4 regions of the Pseudomonas sp. 86_A genome follow, and region 2 is predicted to be linked to each of the others. Evidence: predicted binding sites of a transcription regulator. Region 2 holds the regulator's gene; each other region holds the start of a gene.
The links. Region 2 encodes FliA, which starts transcription of late flagellar genes. Its sites were predicted from a motif close to CTAAAGTTTNNNNNNNNNNNGCCGNTAA; they were not measured.

Region 1: J5M57_RS20665 (methyl-accepting chemotaxis protein) is a predicted target of FliA. The motif match lies at 1,447-1,474, and genes of this name have one in related genera.
Region 3: J5M57_RS08045 (methyl-accepting chemotaxis protein) is a predicted target of FliA. The motif match lies at 1,590-1,617, and genes of this name have one in related genera.
Region 4: J5M57_RS21930 (methyl-accepting chemotaxis protein) is a predicted target of FliA. The motif match lies at 1,708-1,735, and genes of this name have one in related genera.

What each region holds. Positions count from the first base shown of each region.
Region 1 is NZ_JAFGYS010000013.1:174,582-179,221, forward strand. Features, by position in the region: gene J5M57_RS20665 (methyl-accepting chemotaxis protein) at 1-1,366, opposite strand, end outside; gene J5M57_RS20670 (YbaN family protein) at 1,733-2,128, opposite strand; gene J5M57_RS20675 (biliverdin-producing heme oxygenase) at 2,294-2,890, opposite strand; gene J5M57_RS20680 (TonB-dependent receptor) at 3,004-4,640, opposite strand, start outside.
Region 2 is NZ_JAFGYS010000003.1:118,135-122,774, reverse strand. Features, by position in the region: gene flhA (flagellar biosynthesis protein FlhA) at 1-102, shown strand, start outside; gene flhF (flagellar biosynthesis protein FlhF) at 114-1,454, shown strand; gene fleN (flagellar synthesis regulator FleN) at 1,568-2,398, shown strand; gene fliA (RNA polymerase sigma factor FliA) at 2,395-3,135, shown strand; gene J5M57_RS06135 (chemotaxis response regulator CheY) at 3,303-3,674, shown strand; gene J5M57_RS06130 (protein phosphatase CheZ) at 3,693-4,481, shown strand; gene J5M57_RS06125 (chemotaxis protein CheA) at 4,536-4,640, shown strand, end outside.
Region 3 is NZ_JAFGYS010000004.1:154,564-159,203, forward strand. Features, by position in the region: gene J5M57_RS08045 (methyl-accepting chemotaxis protein) at 1-1,522, opposite strand, end outside; gene J5M57_RS08050 (hypothetical protein) at 1,902-2,429, shown strand; gene J5M57_RS08055 (GNAT family N-acetyltransferase) at 2,472-3,404, opposite strand; gene J5M57_RS08060 (phenylacetate--CoA ligase family protein) at 3,404-4,640, opposite strand, start outside.
Region 4 is NZ_JAFGYS010000014.1:206,671-211,310, reverse strand. Features, by position in the region: gene J5M57_RS21930 (methyl-accepting chemotaxis protein) at 1-1,661, opposite strand, end outside; gene J5M57_RS21925 (16S rRNA (uracil(1498)-N(3))-methyltransferase) at 1,901-2,608, opposite strand; gene tatC (twin-arginine translocase subunit TatC) at 2,605-3,396, opposite strand; gene tatB (Sec-independent protein translocase protein TatB) at 3,393-3,845, opposite strand; gene J5M57_RS21910 (twin-arginine translocase TatA/TatE family subunit) at 3,855-4,136, opposite strand; gene J5M57_RS21905 (phosphoribosyl-ATP diphosphatase) at 4,162-4,494, opposite strand; gene hisI (phosphoribosyl-AMP cyclohydrolase) at 4,487-4,640, opposite strand, start outside.

The DNA.
Region 1 (4,640 bases), on a different contig from region 2:
GGGCGATTTCCGAAGACTGGTCGGCGGTGCCACGGGCCTCGGTGATACTCTGCTTGATCTGGGCGATGGTCGGTTGCAGCTTGTCGAGGAAGCGGTTGAACCAGTTCACCAGTTCGCCCAGTTCATCCTGCTTGCTGTAGTTCAGGCGCTGGGTCAGATCGCCTTCACCGCTGGCAATGTTTTTCAGCATCTCGGCAACGCTGTTGATCGGGCGCGTGACGCCGGAAGCGGTGAGCCAGATCAGCAGCAGGCCAATCAGACCGGCCACCACTGCCACTGCCAATGCGGTAAACACGCCGGTTTCCTGAGCATCGTCGAGCACCGCTTGCAGCTTGACCGAATCGGCCAGCAGCACCTGTTTCGGCAGGTCGATGACCACGCCCCAGGCCCGTGAGTTGCCAATCGGATCGACCGGATACACGGCGCGAATCAAGTCGCCCTGTTCGAGAATCTTCGGCGTGCCGCTGCTGACCAGTTGCAGCAGGTCTTTGCCGTCGGCGCCAAGGGTGTCCGTGATCTTTTTGCCGACCTTGGTCGCATCGGAACTGTCGGCACCGAGCACGCCGCTGCCGGAAACAATCAGCATGTGCCCGGCGTTGTTGAACAGGTTGCGCTGGGACTCCACGGCCGCCGCTTGCAGGGCATCAAGGGCGATGTCGACACCGACCACGCCGATGGCCTTGCCGTCGACGATCAGCGGCACGGAAATGGTGGTCATCAACATTTCCTTGGTGCCCACAGTGTCGGCATACGGGTCGAGCAGGCAGGTGCGCTTGTTGTCGCGAGGGCAGGTGTACCAGCTGTTGTACGGCGTGCCGCTGAGGCTGAGGGTGGTCTTGGTCATGTCTTCTTCGACCATGATTGTGTTCAGCGCAGAACCGGCAGCGCGGCTCCAATACGTCGCAAAACGCCCGGCTTCGTTGGACTGGCGCGCGGCATCGTTGACGAATTCGCTGTCCTTGCCATCGAGGCCGTTGGGTTCGAAGGCGAGCCAGATGCCGAGCACCTTGTCGTTGCGCTCGAACGCGGTTTTCAGGCTCAGGTTCAACTCTTCACGCAGGGCGCCAGCGTCCAGCGAACGCTTGGCGGCCATCACGCGCATGTCCTTGATCTGATCGGCCAGGGCGGTGATCACCGTCAGGCTTTCGCCAAACGTCTTCTGCACCCGCACCGCCTGCTCGGCTGCCTTGGCTTGCAACAGGTTCTGCACACTGGCGGTGAGCAGCTTGTTGCTCGAGTCGCTGACCAGTTCGTCGTTCTGGTTGGTCTGGTAAATGTTCATGCCGACGATCAGCGCAACCACACCGAGCAGGCACAGACCGGAGAGCAGGACGATTTTCAGGCGAATGGAGAGAGAGTCGAACATGGGGCGATCTCGTGAATGAATGAGCGGTTGGCCCGGGCGGAGTAACCGGTTCGCCAAATCCATTCAGCGCCATTCAATGCTCATCGGCGCCGGGCGAGGGCGCATGAGGCCCTTGCCGACGAACGGTCAGCGCTAAACGTTTGCGCAGGGGATTGTGCTGAAAAGGCGATTAATTACAGGGAAGTTTCAGCCTGATGAATGACGGAGTGCTTGTGGGGTGATGAGGCTTTTGTGGCGAGGGAGCTTGCTCCCGCTGGAGTGCGAAGCGCTCCGCTGCATTCTTGTCGAGTCACCCTGTGCAAAGGTTTTGCGACGGTTTTGCCGCCGAGCGGGAGCAAGCTCCCTCGCCACAGAGGGGCTGTGAAGTCAGGAAGAGGAGGTGATGGCTTCCGGGCGCGACCAGATCCACAGGTTGCCCAGGGTCATGCCGGCAATCGCCAGGTACACCGGCCAGCCGTGATCAAGCATCACCAGCATCAGCGTCGCACACAGCAGCATGCTGATCGTGGCGCTGACCTTGGCCTTGCGCGCGATGATCTTGCCGTTGCGCCAGTTGCTCAGGATCGGTCCGAACAGCCGATGGTTTTCCAGCCAGGCGCTCAGGCGTGGCGAGCTACGCGTGGCGGCCCAGGCGGCGAGCAGGATGAACTCGGTGGTCGGCAAGCCTGGCACGACGATGGCAATCAGGCCGATGCCGAGGCTGACGTAGGCCAGCAGGCCGAACAGCAGACGGGCGAGTTTGGAGGAGGCTGGTTGCGGCATGGGTTCAGCGGTGGCTTCTGAAGCGGAATCGGGATCTTACAGGCTTACACAGTTCCCCTGTAGGAGTGAGCCTGCTCGCGATGGCGTCCGGTCATTCAACATCAATGTCGACTGATACACCGCCATCGCGAGCAGGCTCACTCCTACAAGGGGATTTGTGCTGGATCAGGCCGGCTCGGCTTCGGTGGCGTAAGCCTGTTCCAGCAGCACAGTGAAGCGGTTGAATGCATCCAGCGCGCCTTGCTCGACTTCGGCTTCCTCTTCGGCCGTGAATTGCAGCGAGTCGAGGGTGCGCACGAAGCTTTTCCAGCCTTCGGCACGACCGCCCTCGGGCTCGCCCAGGTGCCGGGCGCCGAAGGTTTCGCTCAGTTCCAGCGCTACGGCGCGCTTGATCAGGAACGCTGCGCCAAGCTTCGAGCCTTCGGAGACGAACAGCCAGCCCAAAGCACGGGCCTTGCCCGGATTCTTCACGGCGCCAGCAACGGGGGCCGGGACTTCAGTGTCCAGGTCCGCCAGGTCAGCCTTGGCCGCTGCAGCGCGGCAGCGGGCCGGCAGGTCCGGGACGATGGCTGTCAGTTCGGCGTTGTTATAGAGGTCGACCAGTTCCGACTGAAACAGATATTGCGCGACGACGAAGCGCGCAAAACTGGCGCGGGTTTCGAACGGCGCGTGAGCCTTGACCAGGGCGTCGAGCTTGCTGTGCGGCTCGTGAGTGATCTGGTTCAGGCGTTGTGAACGCAGGGCTTTTTCCGAAGTGGTCATGAGAGGTCCTTGATAAAAGAGGCGCTTGATAACGAGACGAACGGGCAGGTGCCGAACCGTAAAAAAAGCCCCGCGACGCGCTGATCAATGCGCGCGTCGTAGGGCCGTGCGGATCAGATGTCCCAGACCAGATTGATCGCGAAGTTGCGGCCCGGCTGGGTCAGGCGATCAAGGTTGGCCGGTTGCGTCACCGAGGCTTCGCCGACGCTGTCGTAACCGCGCACGTCATCCCACTGCCAGTACTTCTTGTCGGTCAGGTTGTAGAGGCCGGCATTGACGGTCACGTCGTCGGTGACTTTGTAGAAGCCGGCCAGGTCGAGCACGCCATATCCCGGCGTCTTGAACTGGGTGCTGGTGCCGTCCGGTGTCTTGAACTGAGTGCTGTCGACACGATCCTTGCGCTTGACCAGCGTCCAGCTCAGCAGCGCACCGTAGTTGTCCTGGTCATAACCGAGACCGAACACGCCGGTCAGCGGATTGACGCTGTTCAGTGGCTGGCCGCTGTCGTCGTTGCGCCCGTACAGGTACGCCATCGAGCCTTGGGTGTAGAGGCCGGTCGGCGCGCCAAAGGTGTCGAGGTTCAGGCGACCTTTGAGCTCAACACCTTTGATGGTGGCGTGTTTGATGTTGTTGCTCTGGAACGTGGTCTCGGTGTAGCCGGGGGTGATGGCGTTCTCATCGATGAAATCACGGTACTTGTTGTAGAACACCGCGACGTCGAACGTGCCCGCTGCAAATTGACCACGCAGACCGGTTTCATAGCTTTTGCTTTTTTCCGGTTCAAGGTCCGGGTTCGGCGCGACCTGATAGCCGCCCGCGAGGTTTTCAAATCGACCGTACAAGGCCTTGGCGGTCGGCGTGCGGAAGCCTTCGGCGTACTGGCCGTACCAGGTGTAGTGATCGTTAAAGCTGTAGGTGGTGCCGAATTTCGGCGACAGACGATGCCAGGTTTTCTTCTTGTCGCTGACCTCACCGTTACCACTTTGGTCGGCAGTGGCGAGGAACTCATCGGTGATGTGCGGCTTGAGTTCGGTGTAGTCGTAACGTGCGCCCGGCAGGAACGTCCAGTTACCCCAGCTGATCTGATCCTGAGCGAACAGGCTGTAGCTGTTGATGGTCGGGTCCGGGAAGTCGCTGGCCGGTTTCAAGGTGTCGGCGGCGCTTGGCGCACCGATCACGCGGCAGGCGCCGCTGACGGTCAGGCAGGTGCCGTTGCCGGTGCGCAGTCCGGTGACTTTGTCCTGCTTGATGGTCGTACCGTAGGTAACGGTGTGATCGGTGTCGGCGATGGCAAACGACTTGTCAGCCTGCGCATCGAACACCCATTGGCGATCTTTGTAATTGGTGTCGCGGTTGCGCAGCACGGTACGCGACGGTGCGTAGATTTCCTGGGTGCTCTGGTCGGTCTTGGCGATCTGGTAGTTGAGCGACCACTTGATGTTGTCGGCCAGCGCAGTGTCCAGTGCGAAGCGGTGCTCCAGGCCAAAACGCTCGCGCGTGACGGTGTCGTTGCCGGTGCGTGCCTTGTAGAAACCAAACCCGCGTCCAGCGTTGAACGGGCCGCCGACGGCGCTCAACTGGTTGGTGTCGCGATCGTCTTTGTAGTGTTCGTAGGTCAGGCCAAAGCGCGCGTCGTCAGCGTAGTTCCAGCCGAGTTTGGCCAGCACGTTGGTGGTGCGCACATCTTCCGGGTTGGCCTCGGTGCGGTTCAGGCCGGTGCCACCGGTTTCGCCGTAGGACTCGGTTTCAT
Region 2 (4,640 bases):
TTTGGCCGCCTCGCCGTCCCAGGGCTGCACGTGCTGGCCTACCAGGAAATACCGGACAACAAGCAAGTGACCATCGTTGCGACAGTAGGGCCCAACGGCTGAGGTAGTGGTTTATGCAAGTTAAGCGTTTCTTTGCCGCCGATATGCGTCAGGCCATGAAGCTGGTTCGTGATGAGCTGGGCGCTGATGCCGCCATCATTGGCAACCGCCGCATTGCCGGCGGTGTCGAGTTGACGGCGGCACTGGATTACAAATTGTCGGCGCTGGCGCCACGGGTACCGAACATGGAACTCGAAGATGAGCTGCGCAAGACCCAGTCGCGCATCGTCACCGCCCAGGCCGAGCTGAGCCTGCGTGGCGAAGCCGATGGCAATAGCAATCGCCAGATCTTCGCCGGGCTGCCGTTGACGGCCGGCCTGCCGCTGACCGCTGCCGAGCCGCTGAGCGAACCGACTTACGCCGCCCCGGCGCGTCCGGCCCCGGCACCTGCACAGGCGTCCGGCGGTGTCGATCCGCGTGCACTGGACTCGATGCGTTTCGAACTCAACAGCCTGCGCGAGCTGATGGAAGTGCAACTCGGCACCCTGGCCTGGAATCAACTGCAGGGCAGTCGTCCGGCGCAAGCCAACCTGTATCGCCGTCTGCAACGTATCGGCCTGTCCGGCCCGTTGTCGCGCGACCTGCTGGCGATGATCACTGACATCGAAGAACCGCGTCAGGCCTGGCGCATGCTGCTCGCGCACCTGGCGCGGATGATTTCCGTACCGGAAGTCGAGCCGCTGGAAGAGGGCGGTATCATTGCCATGGTCGGCCCGGCCGGCATGGGCAAGACCACCACCCTGGCCAAGCTCGCCGCGCGCTACGTGCTCAAGTACGGCGCGCAGAATGTCGCGCTGGTCAGCATGGACAGCTTCCGCATCGGCGCGCAGGAACAACTCAAGACCCTGGGGCGGATTCTCAATGTGCCGGTGACCCACGTTGATCCGGGCCAGTCGCTGGTGCAGGCGCTGGATCCGTTGCTGCGCAAACGCGTGGTGCTGATCGATACCGCCGGCCTGCAGGCCAGCGATCCGGCACTGCGCATGCAGCTGGAAAGCCTGGCCGGGCGTGGCATCCGTTCAAAAAATTATCTGGTTCTGGCAACCACCAGCCAGAAACAGGTTCTAACCGCCGCTTATCACAGTTATAAGCGTTGCGGGCTTGCCGGCTGCATCCTGACTAAACTGGATGAGACGGCCAGCCTTGGCGAAGTGTTGAGCCTGGCGATCAGTCATGAATTGCCGGTCGCGTACCTGACCGATGGCCCACGGATTCCGGATGATCTGCATCTGCCGCGGCGTCATCAACTGGTCAGCCGCGCCGTCAGCGTGCAAATGCAGGAAGAACCCAGCGAAGAAGCCATGGCTGACATGTTCGCTGATATCTACCACAGCCCGACCAAGCAGGTTGGCTGAGGTAATGAACAGTTTTTGTACCTACATCGATGGTCTGCCATGCATTGTTCCGGTTGAGAACGCGCAGCCAGTAATGTGGCCTCCGTCTATGCAAGACAAGGTAAAGAAATAACATGGGCAGCATGCATCCCGTACAGGTGATCGCGGTGACCGGCGGCAAAGGTGGCGTCGGCAAGACTAACGTGTCAGTGAACTTGTCTCTGGCGCTGGCAGAGCTTGGCCGTCGGGTCATGCTGCTGGACGCCGACCTGGGGCTGGCGAACGTTGACGTTCTGCTGGGACTGACCCCCAAACGTACACTGGCCGACGTGATCGAAGGCCGCTGCGAGCTGCGCGACGTGCTGTTGCAGGGTCCCGGCGGGATCCGCATCGTGCCGGCCGCGTCCGGCACGCAAAGCATGGTTCATCTGAGCCCGGCGCAACACGCCGGTCTGATTCAGGCCTTCAGCGACATCGGCGACAACCTCGATGTGCTGGTGATTGATACCGCTGCGGGTATTGGTGACTCGGTAGTCAGTTTCGTTCGCGCAGCGCAGGAAGTGTTGCTGGTGGTCTGCGACGAGCCGACCTCGATCACCGACGCCTACGCGCTGATCAAACTGCTCAACCGCGACTATGGCATGAACCGCTTCCGCGTCCTCGCCAACATGGCGCAGAGCCCGCAGGAAGGGCGCAACCTGTTCGCCAAGTTGACCAAGGTCACGGATCGTTTCCTCGACGTCGCCTTACAATACGTCGGCGCGGTGCCGTACGACGAAAGCGTGCGCAAGGCAGTGCAGAAGCAGCGAGCGGTCTATGAAGCCTTCCCGCGTTCCAAGTGCGCGCTGGCGTTCAAGGCGATCGCGCAGAAGGTCGATACCTGGCCGCTGCCTGCCAACCCGCGCGGTCACCTGGAGTTTTTCGTCGAGCGCCTCGTGCAGCAAACAGCAGGGCCTGTGTTATGACCGCGAGCGGTATGAACTACTACAAGAAGTCGGCACGTGACGCGCAGTACGAGTTGATCGAGCGTTACGCGCCACTGGTCAAGCGCATTGCCTATCACTTGCTGGCGCGCTTGCCGGCGAGTGTGCAGGTCGAGGATCTGATTCAGGCCGGGATGATCGGTCTGCTTGAAGTTTCGACCAAATATGACGCCAGCAAGGGCGCCAGTTTCGAAACGTACGCGGGCATTCGAATCCGCGGCGCGATGCTCGACGAAGTGCGCAAAGGGGATTGGGCACCACGCTCGGTTCACCGCAACACCCGTATGGTCAGCGACGCAATTCGCTCAATTGAAGCTAAAACCGGCCGTGATGCTAAAGATCACGAAGTTGCGGCCGAACTCCAATTGAGTCTCGACGATTACTACGGGATTTTGAATGACACGCTGGGCAGCCGGCTGTTCAGTTTCGACGACCTGTTGCAGGACGGCGAACACGAAGGGCTGCACGAGGATGGCGCCAGTGCTCATCTTGAGCCGTCACGCGATCTGGAAGATGAACGCTTCCAGGCAGCGCTGGCGGACGCGATTGCCAATTTGCCGGAGCGTGAGCGACTGGTGTTGGCGCTGTACTACGACGAAGAGCTGAACCTCAAGGAAATCGGTGAAGTCCTTGGCGTCAGTGAATCGCGGGTCAGCCAGTTACACAGCCAGTGCGCGGCCCGCTTGCGGGGGCGTTTGGGGGAGTGGCGAGCGCGCTGAAGGCAGTGTGGGGACACTGCGAACGAGGCTGGTGCGGTGATGAACGGCACCGGTCTTGCTCTGTTGTGCTCCAGACAGTCATCGAGTGCTTTGCCGGATTGATTGAAATGGCGCGTCCAGGTGCTGGGCGCGTTTAAGACTGCTTGGAGGTCGAATTGGACAAGAACATGAAAATCCTCATCGTTGATGACTTCTCAACGATGCGGCGGATCATCAAGAACCTGCTGCGTGATCTGGGGTTCACCAACACCGTCGAGGCCGACGATGGCACCACTGCCATTCCGGTGCTCAACAGCGGAAGCATCGACTTTCTGGTAACGGACTGGAACATGCCGGGCATGACCGGTATCGACCTGCTGCGCCACGTGCGTGCCGATGAAAAACTCAAGCACCTGCCGGTGCTGATGGTGACGGCAGAAGCCAAGCGCGAGCAGATCATCGAAGCGGCCCAGGCCGGTGTAAACGGCTACGTGGTCAAACCTTTCACGGCTCAGGCGCTGAAAGAAAAAATCGAGAAGATTTTCGAACGCATCGGCTGATGAACGCGCGGGGGAGCTATGGAGCATAAAGAATCTTCACAGGGCGATTTCGAATCGACCCTGAAAAAACACGCGGTCGAACTGGTCGAGAGCCTTGAAAAAGGCAGGTTCGGCGACGCTGTGCAACTGATCCATGAGCTCAATCAGACCCGTGACCGCGGCCTGTATCAGGAAGTGGGCAAGCTCACACGCGAACTGCACAGTGCGATCGTCAACTTCCAGATCGATCCGCACATGCCGCAGGCCGAGGAAGTGTCGCAAATCACCGACGCCACCGAACGCCTGGGCTATGTGGTCAAGCTGACCGAAGCCGCGGCCAACCGCACCATGGATCTGGTGGAAAGCGCTACCCCGGTGGTCAATGGCCTGGCTGAAGAAGCCCAGGCCCTGAGCACCGATTGGGGCCGTTTCATGCGCCGTGAGGTCGGGGCTGAAGAGTTCCGCGAACTGGCGCGCCGGGTCGACGGTTTTCTGTCGCGCAGCAGCACGGACAACCGTGCGGTGTCGAGCAACCTCAACGACATCCTGCTGGCTCAGGATTACCAGGACCTGACCGGTCAGGTGATCAAGCGTGTGACCCAACTGGTCACCGAAGTCGAAAGCAATTTGCTCAAACTCGTGCTCATGGCCAGTCAGGTCGACCGCTTTGCGGGCATCGAACATGACCGCGCCGCGATGCTTGCAGAAAAAGATCCACAAAAACATCTCTCGCAGGGTGAAGGTCCGCAGATTCATGCCGATAAACGAGAAGACGTTGTGTCCGGTCAGGACGATGTGGACGATTTGTTATCCAGCCTCGGATTCTAGAGTTTTGGAATTTTAGGTTTTTTGGGTTTTTAGACCTGTAGGAGCACCCCATTAATGAGCTTCGGCGCCGATGAAGAGATCCTTCAGGATTTCCTGGTTGAGGCCGGCGAGATTCTTGAGCAACTGTCCGAACAACTGGTCGAGCTGGAAAGCCGCCCG
Region 3 (4,640 bases), on a different contig from region 2:
GGTTGGTCTGCCCGGCGATGGCGCCGATCACCCCGAGAATCTCGGTGATGCGTTGCGCGTCCTGCTGCATGTTCTCGACTTTCTGAGTGGCGCTGGCCACTTCATCGATCAACGCCACCACGCTGTTGGTCGCTTCACCCACCACCACCCGCGAACGGTCGGCGTTTTCATTGGCGCGTTGAGTGAACGCGGCGGTTTCAGCGGCGTTCTGCGCGACGCTGTCGGCGGTCGAACTCATTTCGGTGATGGCGGTGACGGTCTGGTCGGTTTCTGAAGCATGGCGCAACAGGATCTGGCTGGTGTGCGCCGAGGTGCGTTGCAGGTCGTCGAGGCTCGTCGCCATCGCGCCGGTGGCCTGGGTCACTTCACCGATCATGTTTTGCAAGTAGGCAATAAAGGTGTTGATCGAGTGGCCGATGGCCCCGAGTTCGTCCTCGGCACGGATGGTGATGCGTCGGGTCAGGTCGGCATCGCCGCTGGACAGCAAGTCGATGTTGGCTTTCAGCGCTTTCATCCGCGAAACCAGTTGGCGGATCGCATAGACCTGCAACAGCACCAGCAGGATCACCAGCGGAATCTGCAGCAGGCTCAGGGTGCTGAGCACGTCGTCACGCTGAGCGGTGAGCATCTTGGTCGGCAGGGCGGTCGCGAGGAACCACGGCGTGCCCTCGATCGGGCGCATGAAGAAGGTGCTGGCCTCGCCGTTGTTGTCGAACTCGACGCGTTGTGCCTGATCGCGATTCTGCAGGCCGGCCTTGACCTGGCTGGCGAAGGTCGAGCCGGCAGCCAGTTCGCTGATGTTCTTCAGCACGATCGGGCCGCTGATGCGCGAGCTGTTGCTGATGATCTTGCCGTCGGCTTCGACGATCAGCATTTCGGCGTTCAGGTCTTTTTCCTTGCGCGCCACCAGGTCGTTGAAGAAGCCCAGTGTTACGTCGATGGTCGATACGCCCCAGGCGCTGCCGTTTTTCTGGATCGCCATGGCGCAGTTGGTGCGTGGCTCGGCACTCGCGTCATCTTTATAGGCTGCTGCCCAGGCGCACTGGCCGCGCGGGGTCTGCATGCCGCCCTTGTACCAGCTCTGGTCGTAGTAGTTGGGCGCGGCGTCGCTGTTCCAGAAGGTGTTCACCGCCAGTTTGCCCGAGGCATCACGGTGCCAGAAGGTGCTGAATTTGTTGCGCCCGGCCTCACGCTGTCCCGGCAGCGGCCAGATCCCGCCGCCAAACACTTTCAGCTCGCCGTACTGGTCAACCAGCCCCGGCAATACCGTGTCGATGGCCGCGCTGTCGAGCAGGGGAATGGTCTGGGTGATGCTGCGCTGCTGCGATTGAACCTTGTTCAGCTCGCCCTGAATCTGCTCGGCGACTTCGGCGATGCGGTTGAGCACCACCTGCTCTTCGGTATGACGCAGCTTGGGCGCGACCAGTTGGCTGATACCGACCACGGTCAGTACCGACAGCAACAGGATGAACAGAACCAGAAACAGGGTGTAGCGAGCCTGAATGGTGCGGAATGCGGGCATGGATACCGGTCCTTGAGCTGCGATTTTTTATTGTGGAGTCGGGGAAAAGCGGCGGGGGTACACCAGCGTATCGTCGGCGCGCGGCGAAGCTTTAGGTACTTTCGTGCAACAAATCGCGGGGCTGACCAAAGGCAGGTATCGGCGTTGATACAAACCCTTCAATCGCCCTGTGCGGCGGCCTGAAAAATCTTCGATGGCGTTCACGCAATCAACCGTAGCTCCCACGACAGCACGCTTGTCATGATTTGTATCGAGAATGTACAGAAATTGTAAGCGACTGCACCAAAAGGGTTGGTGCCATTACTTGGCCGGTAGATACTCCCGGCATTCGAGTGGTCCACCAAGGACATTTCATGGTTTTTCTACAGGGAGTCTTCTCATGACGATCGGCATTGTCGGCGGCTGGGAGAGCAAGGCAGGGGTGCTGGTGCGCAATACCGGCGCGAAAAAGCAGGTGAATCAGAGCGTCAAGGTGCAGCAGATGCTGACCATGGTCGGCAACGACCCGAACGCGCTGAACACTGCGGAAATGGACAAGCAGGGCCTGCGCAAGAACATCAAGGGTTTTGATCCGTCGAATACCTCGGTCAAGCAACTGGGCAATCTGAGCGTTTTCCTGCGCAGCCGCGGCCTGATCTCCGAGATCACTTCCTTCACCTTGCTCAATGCCGGCGACAAGTTCGACCGTTTCGGCGTGACCAAGGACGTTGATGCCAAATTCAACGCGCTGGAGTATTTCGCCACCCAGCTCGACGCCATCCAGAGCAACGGCCTCAATGGCAACGCCTACGGCAAGAACCTGATCCCTGAATATAAAAAGGCGATCTACGTCCTGCAGAACCTGAAGACCTACGGTGAAGGCAACGCGCCAAAACCGGTAGATCAAGGCGTCAAGGCCAAGGCTTAAGCCGAACCTGTACGGCCCGCCCATCATTTGGGCGGGCCGTTTTCATTTCTGGTTCCGGTGCATTTCAGCGAGCGCCCGCGCCTGAGCCTGCAGGTGCTGCATGTGCGGGCAGTGCAAGGTCAGCGTGGCGGGCTGATAGCCGCGATGGAACAACGCCAGCCAGCCGTCGCTGCGGTCATCGGGGACAATCCCGGTGAAAGCGAAACCCACTGCAGCCAGATCTTCCGTTGCGTCGGCAAAGCCGTCGGCGAGTCGCAGGCGGATCGACGTCAGCCACTGCGCAGGCAATTGCCCTAACTGTTTGAGCAGGTTTTCATCCAGCGCCTTGAGTGTCACGTCGTAACGCCCCGAGGCATGTTCGAAGTGCACCTTCGGTCCCTTCCACGGCGGGGTTTTGTCAGCGATGCCAAATACGGTTTGCAGGTGCAGCATCAGCTCGCGACACGCCACGGGCCAGGCCAGCGCCGGCAGCGGGCGTCGATAGCCGTCAATGCTGCAATAACCGACAACGATGGTCTCGCGTCCGGAGCCGCCAAACGGTGAGGGCACGTAGTCCGGCAACAGCCCGCAGCTGTGAAACCCCAGCCCCGCGGCCATGCGCTGGGTGTACGGGTGCTGTGTCACCTGTTTGATCGTGACGCCCCGGTAATCGAGGGCCTGCGCATGGATCAGCAACTGTTGGCCCAACAGCGTGGCAATGTTCTGCCCGCGCGTGTCCGGGTGCACCACACTCAGCGCCAGTTCCGCGGTCGATGAATGGCAGGTAGCCTGGCGAAACAACGTGGCGTGCCCGCGGATGTTGTCATTGACCAGTGCCACCAGCGAGTGCCAGCGACCATCGCAGTGGTTCTGGCTGATCATGCAGGGCAGGTAGACGTGGGGTTGTACGTAATGGTCGCCGTAGATTTCCCGGAACAGGCTACTGACCGCCGGCGCATCGCTGAGGCGATAGCGGCGTAGGATGACCGGGTTCATCACCCGGGCCTCTGGCAGGAGGCCGCGTAATCGCGATGGTCGACGACCCGCTGGCGCTTGCCGGAGCGCGGATGACAAGCCAGTTCATCGCTTGCGCAGGCGATCACCTGCAACTCAAGTAACTGATCGACCTGCAGTTGTTCGATCAATTCGTATTGAGCGGTCAGCGCCTGCCGTAGTGCAGAGTTTGTCAGGGGGATGTCGTGCGCAGGTGCAGCCGGTACCCAGCGCAGACTCAGCCGGTCTTTTTTCCCTCGCTGTTCAATGAGCAATTGCCAATCGTCGCTGGCGCCGATGCGCTGCACCAGCTCGCCAATATCGCCGGTGTCCAGGCTTAACACGCCCACCCGCACGCGCTGGCTATGCATGCTGCGGCCCATCAGGGCGAACTTGCGCATTGGCGTCCCGGGCGGTTCGCACCAACGCGCCAGGTCCCCGACGGGATAGCGGATCACCGGCATCAATCGGCGGGTGAGGTTGGTCAGCACCAGCCGTCCGGTGCGGTCCGATTCTTCGATGACCTCGCCGCTCACTTCATCAATGATCTCCAGCAGACTGTGATGCTCCTGCATCCGGTGTTCGCCCCAGGCGCAGTCGCGGTCGCTGGAGCCGATCAGCCCGGCATCGACGCTGGCATAGCCGATCGAAGCGATACGCGCATTCGGGAACACCCGGCCCAGCAATTGCTGCTGCGCGGCGAACAGGCTTTCACCGCCGTAAAGCACGGTGTCGACCCCATCCAGTGTCTGTGCCTCACGTTCAAGCCAGGCGGCGAATTTCAGCAGCTGCGCCGGTACACCCGCCAACACGTTGATCCGGTACGCGACGACTGAGGCGGCGAGCACGGCATTGTCGACTGCTCCGGTAAACGGAAACTCACTTACCGGTGTTTCGACATGGGCCAAGGCGTCGTGGATGAACACGAAACTCGCATACAGCTCACCGACGAAAAACAGATTGGCCACGCGATCAGCGGGTTTCAGTTGCGCCGTGAGCTGGCGACCGAAATCGCGCACCAGGGTTTGCCATTCGCCGCGGGTGAACAGCGAAAGCTTGCCTGAACCGGTGGTGCCGCCGGTCTTGAACACCAGCGCATCGTCCAGGGCGCCGGTCAACACTGGCCATTGCTCGGGGTTCTGGCTGCCACGCCAGTAGTGCTCGGGGTCGGTCAGGGGCAATTCGCTTAGTGCGGCGATGGGCGCAGCCACGCCCTTGAGATGCTCGCGGTAGTACGCC
Region 4 (4,640 bases), on a different contig from region 2:
TCCACACTGCTGTCGGTCAAGCTGCGGCTGTTATCCATGATCGTCGCCACTTGCTGGGTGCCGTTCTGCAGGCCGACGATCAGCTCTTCGATCTCTTCGGTGGACTTCTGCGTGCGCTGGGCGAGGCTGCGGACTTCGTCGGCGACCACCGCGAAACCACGGCCGGCTTCACCGGCACGGGCCGCTTCGATGGCGGCGTTGAGGGCCAGCAGGTTGGTTTGCTGGGCCACCGACTTGATCACGTCGAGCACGCTGCCGATCTTGTCGCTTTCGCGCTTGAGCTCGCCCATGGCTTCGGTGGAGTGGCCGACTTCGACCGCCAGACGCTCGATCTGCGCGATCGCTTCACCGACCACCTTGTCGCCCTCGCGGGCCTGTTGATCGGCAGCCACGGCGGCTTCGGAAGCCTCTTCGGCGTTGCGCGCCACTTCCTGCACGGTGGCGGCCATTTCGTTCATGGCGGTGGCGACTTGATCGGTCTCGATCTTTTGGTTGTTGACCCCGGCGCTGGTCTGCTCGGTGACCGCCGACAGCTCTTCGGCGGCGCTGGCGATCTGCGTCACGCCGTCGCTGATGCCGCCGATCAGGTCGCGCAGGCCTTGAGTCATGCTCTGCATCGAGCGCTGCAACTGGCCGAGTTCGTCGCGGCGTTGCGAGACCAGATTGTGGGTCAGGTCGCCGGCAGCCACGCGTTCGGCGACTTTCAGGGTCTGGTTCAGCGGAATGATGATCTGCCGGGTGATCGCCCAGGCGGCCAGCAAGCCGAAGGCCACGGCCAGCAGGGTGGCGATGATCAGCATGTTCTTGGCATGCGCGGCATCGGTGTCGCGCACCACGGTCTGCGATTCGGTGAGCTGCTTGCTGACGTCGAGCAGGATGTCGCCCTGGGTCGACATGCGGGCCAGGGCTTTTCCACTGGCGACCTGCGAGTCGCGGAACTGGCTGACCGCCGCGCGATAAGCCTTGAGCGAATCGGTGGCCTGTTGCAGGTTGGCGATGTGTTGCTCAGGCAGTTTGGCCGGCAGGGTTTCGAGGTTCTTCAGGGCATTGTCGATGGCGTCGAGCGCTGGCTGCTCGGCTTCAGTCTTGCCGCTGTAGGTGTAGCCACGCACCTGGAAGCGCGCTTGCTGGATCAGTTTGCTGAGGTCGATCACCGCGTTGAACTGCGCCACGCTGTCGCTCTGGAGCATGGATTTCTCCACCTCGGCGACTTTGGCCACGGCGTTGTCGGCGGTGGCGCCGAGTTTGCTGCGGGCGTCTTCGCGATTGGCCCCGGCCTGCACCATGTCGGCGAAGGCGCGCTTGTATTCGGCGACGGCGGCCAACTGTTGCTCGACCCTGGCGGCGTCGGCTGGTTGTTCGATCAGGCCGCGCGCGGTTTGCAGGCCGCTGTCGAGTTTGCTCAGCAGCTCGTTGACCGCGCCCGGGCCTTGTTCGCCGCGACGCATTTCATAGTCCAGGCGTGCCAGGCGCAGGTCCTTGGTCAGCTCGTTGAGGCTGGAGATGAAACCCAGCTTGTCGCCACGGCTGATGATGCCGCCCATGCCGGTCCACCCGGTGAAGGTGATCAGCAGGGTGAGCAACAGCACCAGGCCGAAACCGATTCCCAGCTTGCGTTTGACGCTGACGTTTCCAAGATTCTCGGCTAACCAATGGTACATGCGACGACTCCCCTCGGACCACTCACTAATTGGACTTATGGGGACTGTATCGGCGGGCTCATGGCAATCTGTAACCCGATTTGTCTGGAACGCAGCGACATTGGCGAGGGAGCTTGCTCCCGCCCGGCGGCGCAGCCGTCGCACAACTGGCAAACACATTTTCATCTGAAGGAAGAGCAATGGTCGCTTCGCGCCCAAGCGGGAGCAAGCTCCCTCGCCACAGTGGTGCGTGTGTACTTTTAGAACAGTCGGGCGAGGAGGGCTGTGACGGCGGTTTCGACGCGCAGGATGCGTTCGCCCAGTTGCACCGGTTGCAGGCCGGATTTGCCCAGCAGGTCGATTTCGTAGGGGATCCAGCCGCCTTCAGGGCCGATCGCCAGCGTCACCGGTTCGCTCAGCGCGCGCGGGCACGGCGGGTAGTTGCCGGGATGGCCGACCAGGCCGAGGGTGCCTTCGGTGATCGCTGGCAGGCGGTCTTCGACGAACGGCTTGAAGCGCTTCTCGATGATGATTTCCGGCAGTACGGTATCGCGAGCCTGTTCGAGGCCGAGGATCAGATTCTCGCGAATCGCTTCCGGCTCCAGAAACGGCGTCTGCCAAAAGCTCTTCTCGACTCGGTAGCTGTTGACCAGAATCACCTTCGACACGCCCATGGTCGCCACGGTCTGGAACACCCGCCGCAGCATCTTCGGGCGCAGCAGGGCCAGCACCAGGGTCAGCGGCAGCTTGGCCGGTGGTGACTGATCGAGGCTGACGCGCAGTTCCGCTTCCCCGGCCTCAAGGCGCAGCAGTTCGGCCGAGCCCATCAAGCCATTGATGCGCCCGACCCGCAGGCTGTCACCGACTTCCGAGCGATGCACTTCCTGCATGTGGGTCAGGCGCCGATCACGCAGCACGACGCGGTCGGCCGCGATGAAGTCGGCCTCTTCGAGCAACAGCAGGTTCATGCCTGGGTCGCTGGCGGCTGGTCGTTGTGATCGTCGGCCGGCGTCTCGTCCGGACGTTCGCGCTTGCTGATCAAACCACCGAACAGAATGCCGATTTCAAACAGCATCCACATCGGCACGGCCAGCAGGGTCTGCGAGAAGATGTCCGGCGGGGTCAGGATCATGCCGACCACGAAGCAGCCGATGATCACGTACGGGCGGATCTTCTTCAGGTATTTGACGTCGACCACGCCGATCCACACCAGCAGCACCACGGCCACCGGGATCTCGAACGCGACGCCGAAGGCGAAGAACAGCGTCATCACGAAATCGAGGTAGCTGGCGATGTCGGTCATCATTTCCACCCCGGCCGGGGTGGCAGCGGCGAAGAATTTGAAGATCAGCGGGAACACGAAGTAGTAGGCGAATGCCATGCCGGTGTAGAACAGCAGGATGCTGGAAACCAGCAACGGCACCGCAATGCGCTTTTCATGTTTGTACAGGCCCGGTGCGATGAAGCCCCAGATCTGATGCAGGATCACCGGGATCGCGAGAAACAGCGAGACCATCATCGTCAGCTTCAGCGGCGTCAGGAACGGCGACGAAACGTCGGTGGCAATCATCGTCGCACCGACCGGCAGGTACTGGCGCAGCGGCGTCGAGACGAAGGTGTAGATCTGCTGGGTGAAGGCAAACAACCCGGCGAAGATGATGAAGATCGCCGCCACACAACGCAGCAGACGGGTGCGCAACTCGGTGAGGTGCGAAACCAGCGGCATGTGCTGGTCGTTTTCGGGGAGATCGCTCATGGGGCTCGCGGCGGCAAAGTGGTGTCGTGAGGCGCAGGTGTGATCGGCGCGGCGGTTGGGGCTACGTGTTCAACCGAGGTTTCTGCTGCAGCGGGCACCGCTTCTGCCTGTGTGGCCACGGGTGCAGGTGTCACCGGAGCGACTGCGGCAGGGGAGTGAATCGTCTGCTCGCCCACATGCTCAACCGGCGTTGGCTCTTGCTGAACCGGATTGAAGATCTTCCGCGCCTCTTGTTCCAGCGACAGAATGTGCTCGTTGTGCAGTTGCCGACGGATTTCGTCGGCACCGATTTCACGTTCAACTTCCTGTTTGATCGCGTTGAAGCTGCGCTTCAGCCGACCGACCCACAGGCCGGCGGTGCGCGCAGCGCCCGGCAGACGCTCGGGGCCCAGCACCAGCAGGGCAACGAGGCCGACGAGCAGCAGTTCAGAGAAGCTGATACCAAACATTAGTCAGTCTCACACGTCTTTGCGGATCGGCTCTTCGACTTTTTGCGCCTGCACGTCGATGGTGTGCGGCGGGTTGGCCTGAGCGGTGGCTTGCGGCTGCACCGGCGGTACCGGCTGCGCAGGCGTTACCGTCGGATCAGCGGCCGGTTTTTCGTCGTCGTTCATGGCTTTGCGGAAGCCCTTGATCGACTCACCGACATCGGTGCCGAGGTTTTTCAGTTTCTTGGTGCCGAACACCAGCACCACGACAACCAGAATGACGATCCAGTGTTTCCAGTCAAAAATGCCCATGTTGCTGTTCCTCTCTAAAAATTGTTCAGGCGGACGGACGCGAGGCTTTCTCGACGTGTCCGGACAGACCGAAGCGGCGATCCAGTTCATCCAGCACGGCCTGCGGATGCTGCCCCAGTTGGGCGAGCATGACCATGCTGTGGAACCACAGGTCGGCGGTTTCGTAGATCACATCGCTGCAATCACCGCTGATGGCAGCGTCCTTGGCGGCAATAATGGTTTCGACCGACTCTTCGCCGACTTTCTCCAGAATCTTGTTCAGGCCCTTGTGATACAGACTAGCTACATATGAGCTGTCGGCAGCGGCGCCCTTGCGCTCTTCAAGCACCTGAGCGAGGCGGGTCAGGGTGTCACTCATGTTTGTGTCCTGCGGAATAGATTGCGTGCGGGTCTTTCAGAACCGGGTCGACTGTCTTCCAGTCGCCGTTTTCGAAGACACGGTAAAAGCAGCTTTGACGGCCGGTATGGCAAGCGATGTCGCCGATCTGCTCGACCATCAGGATG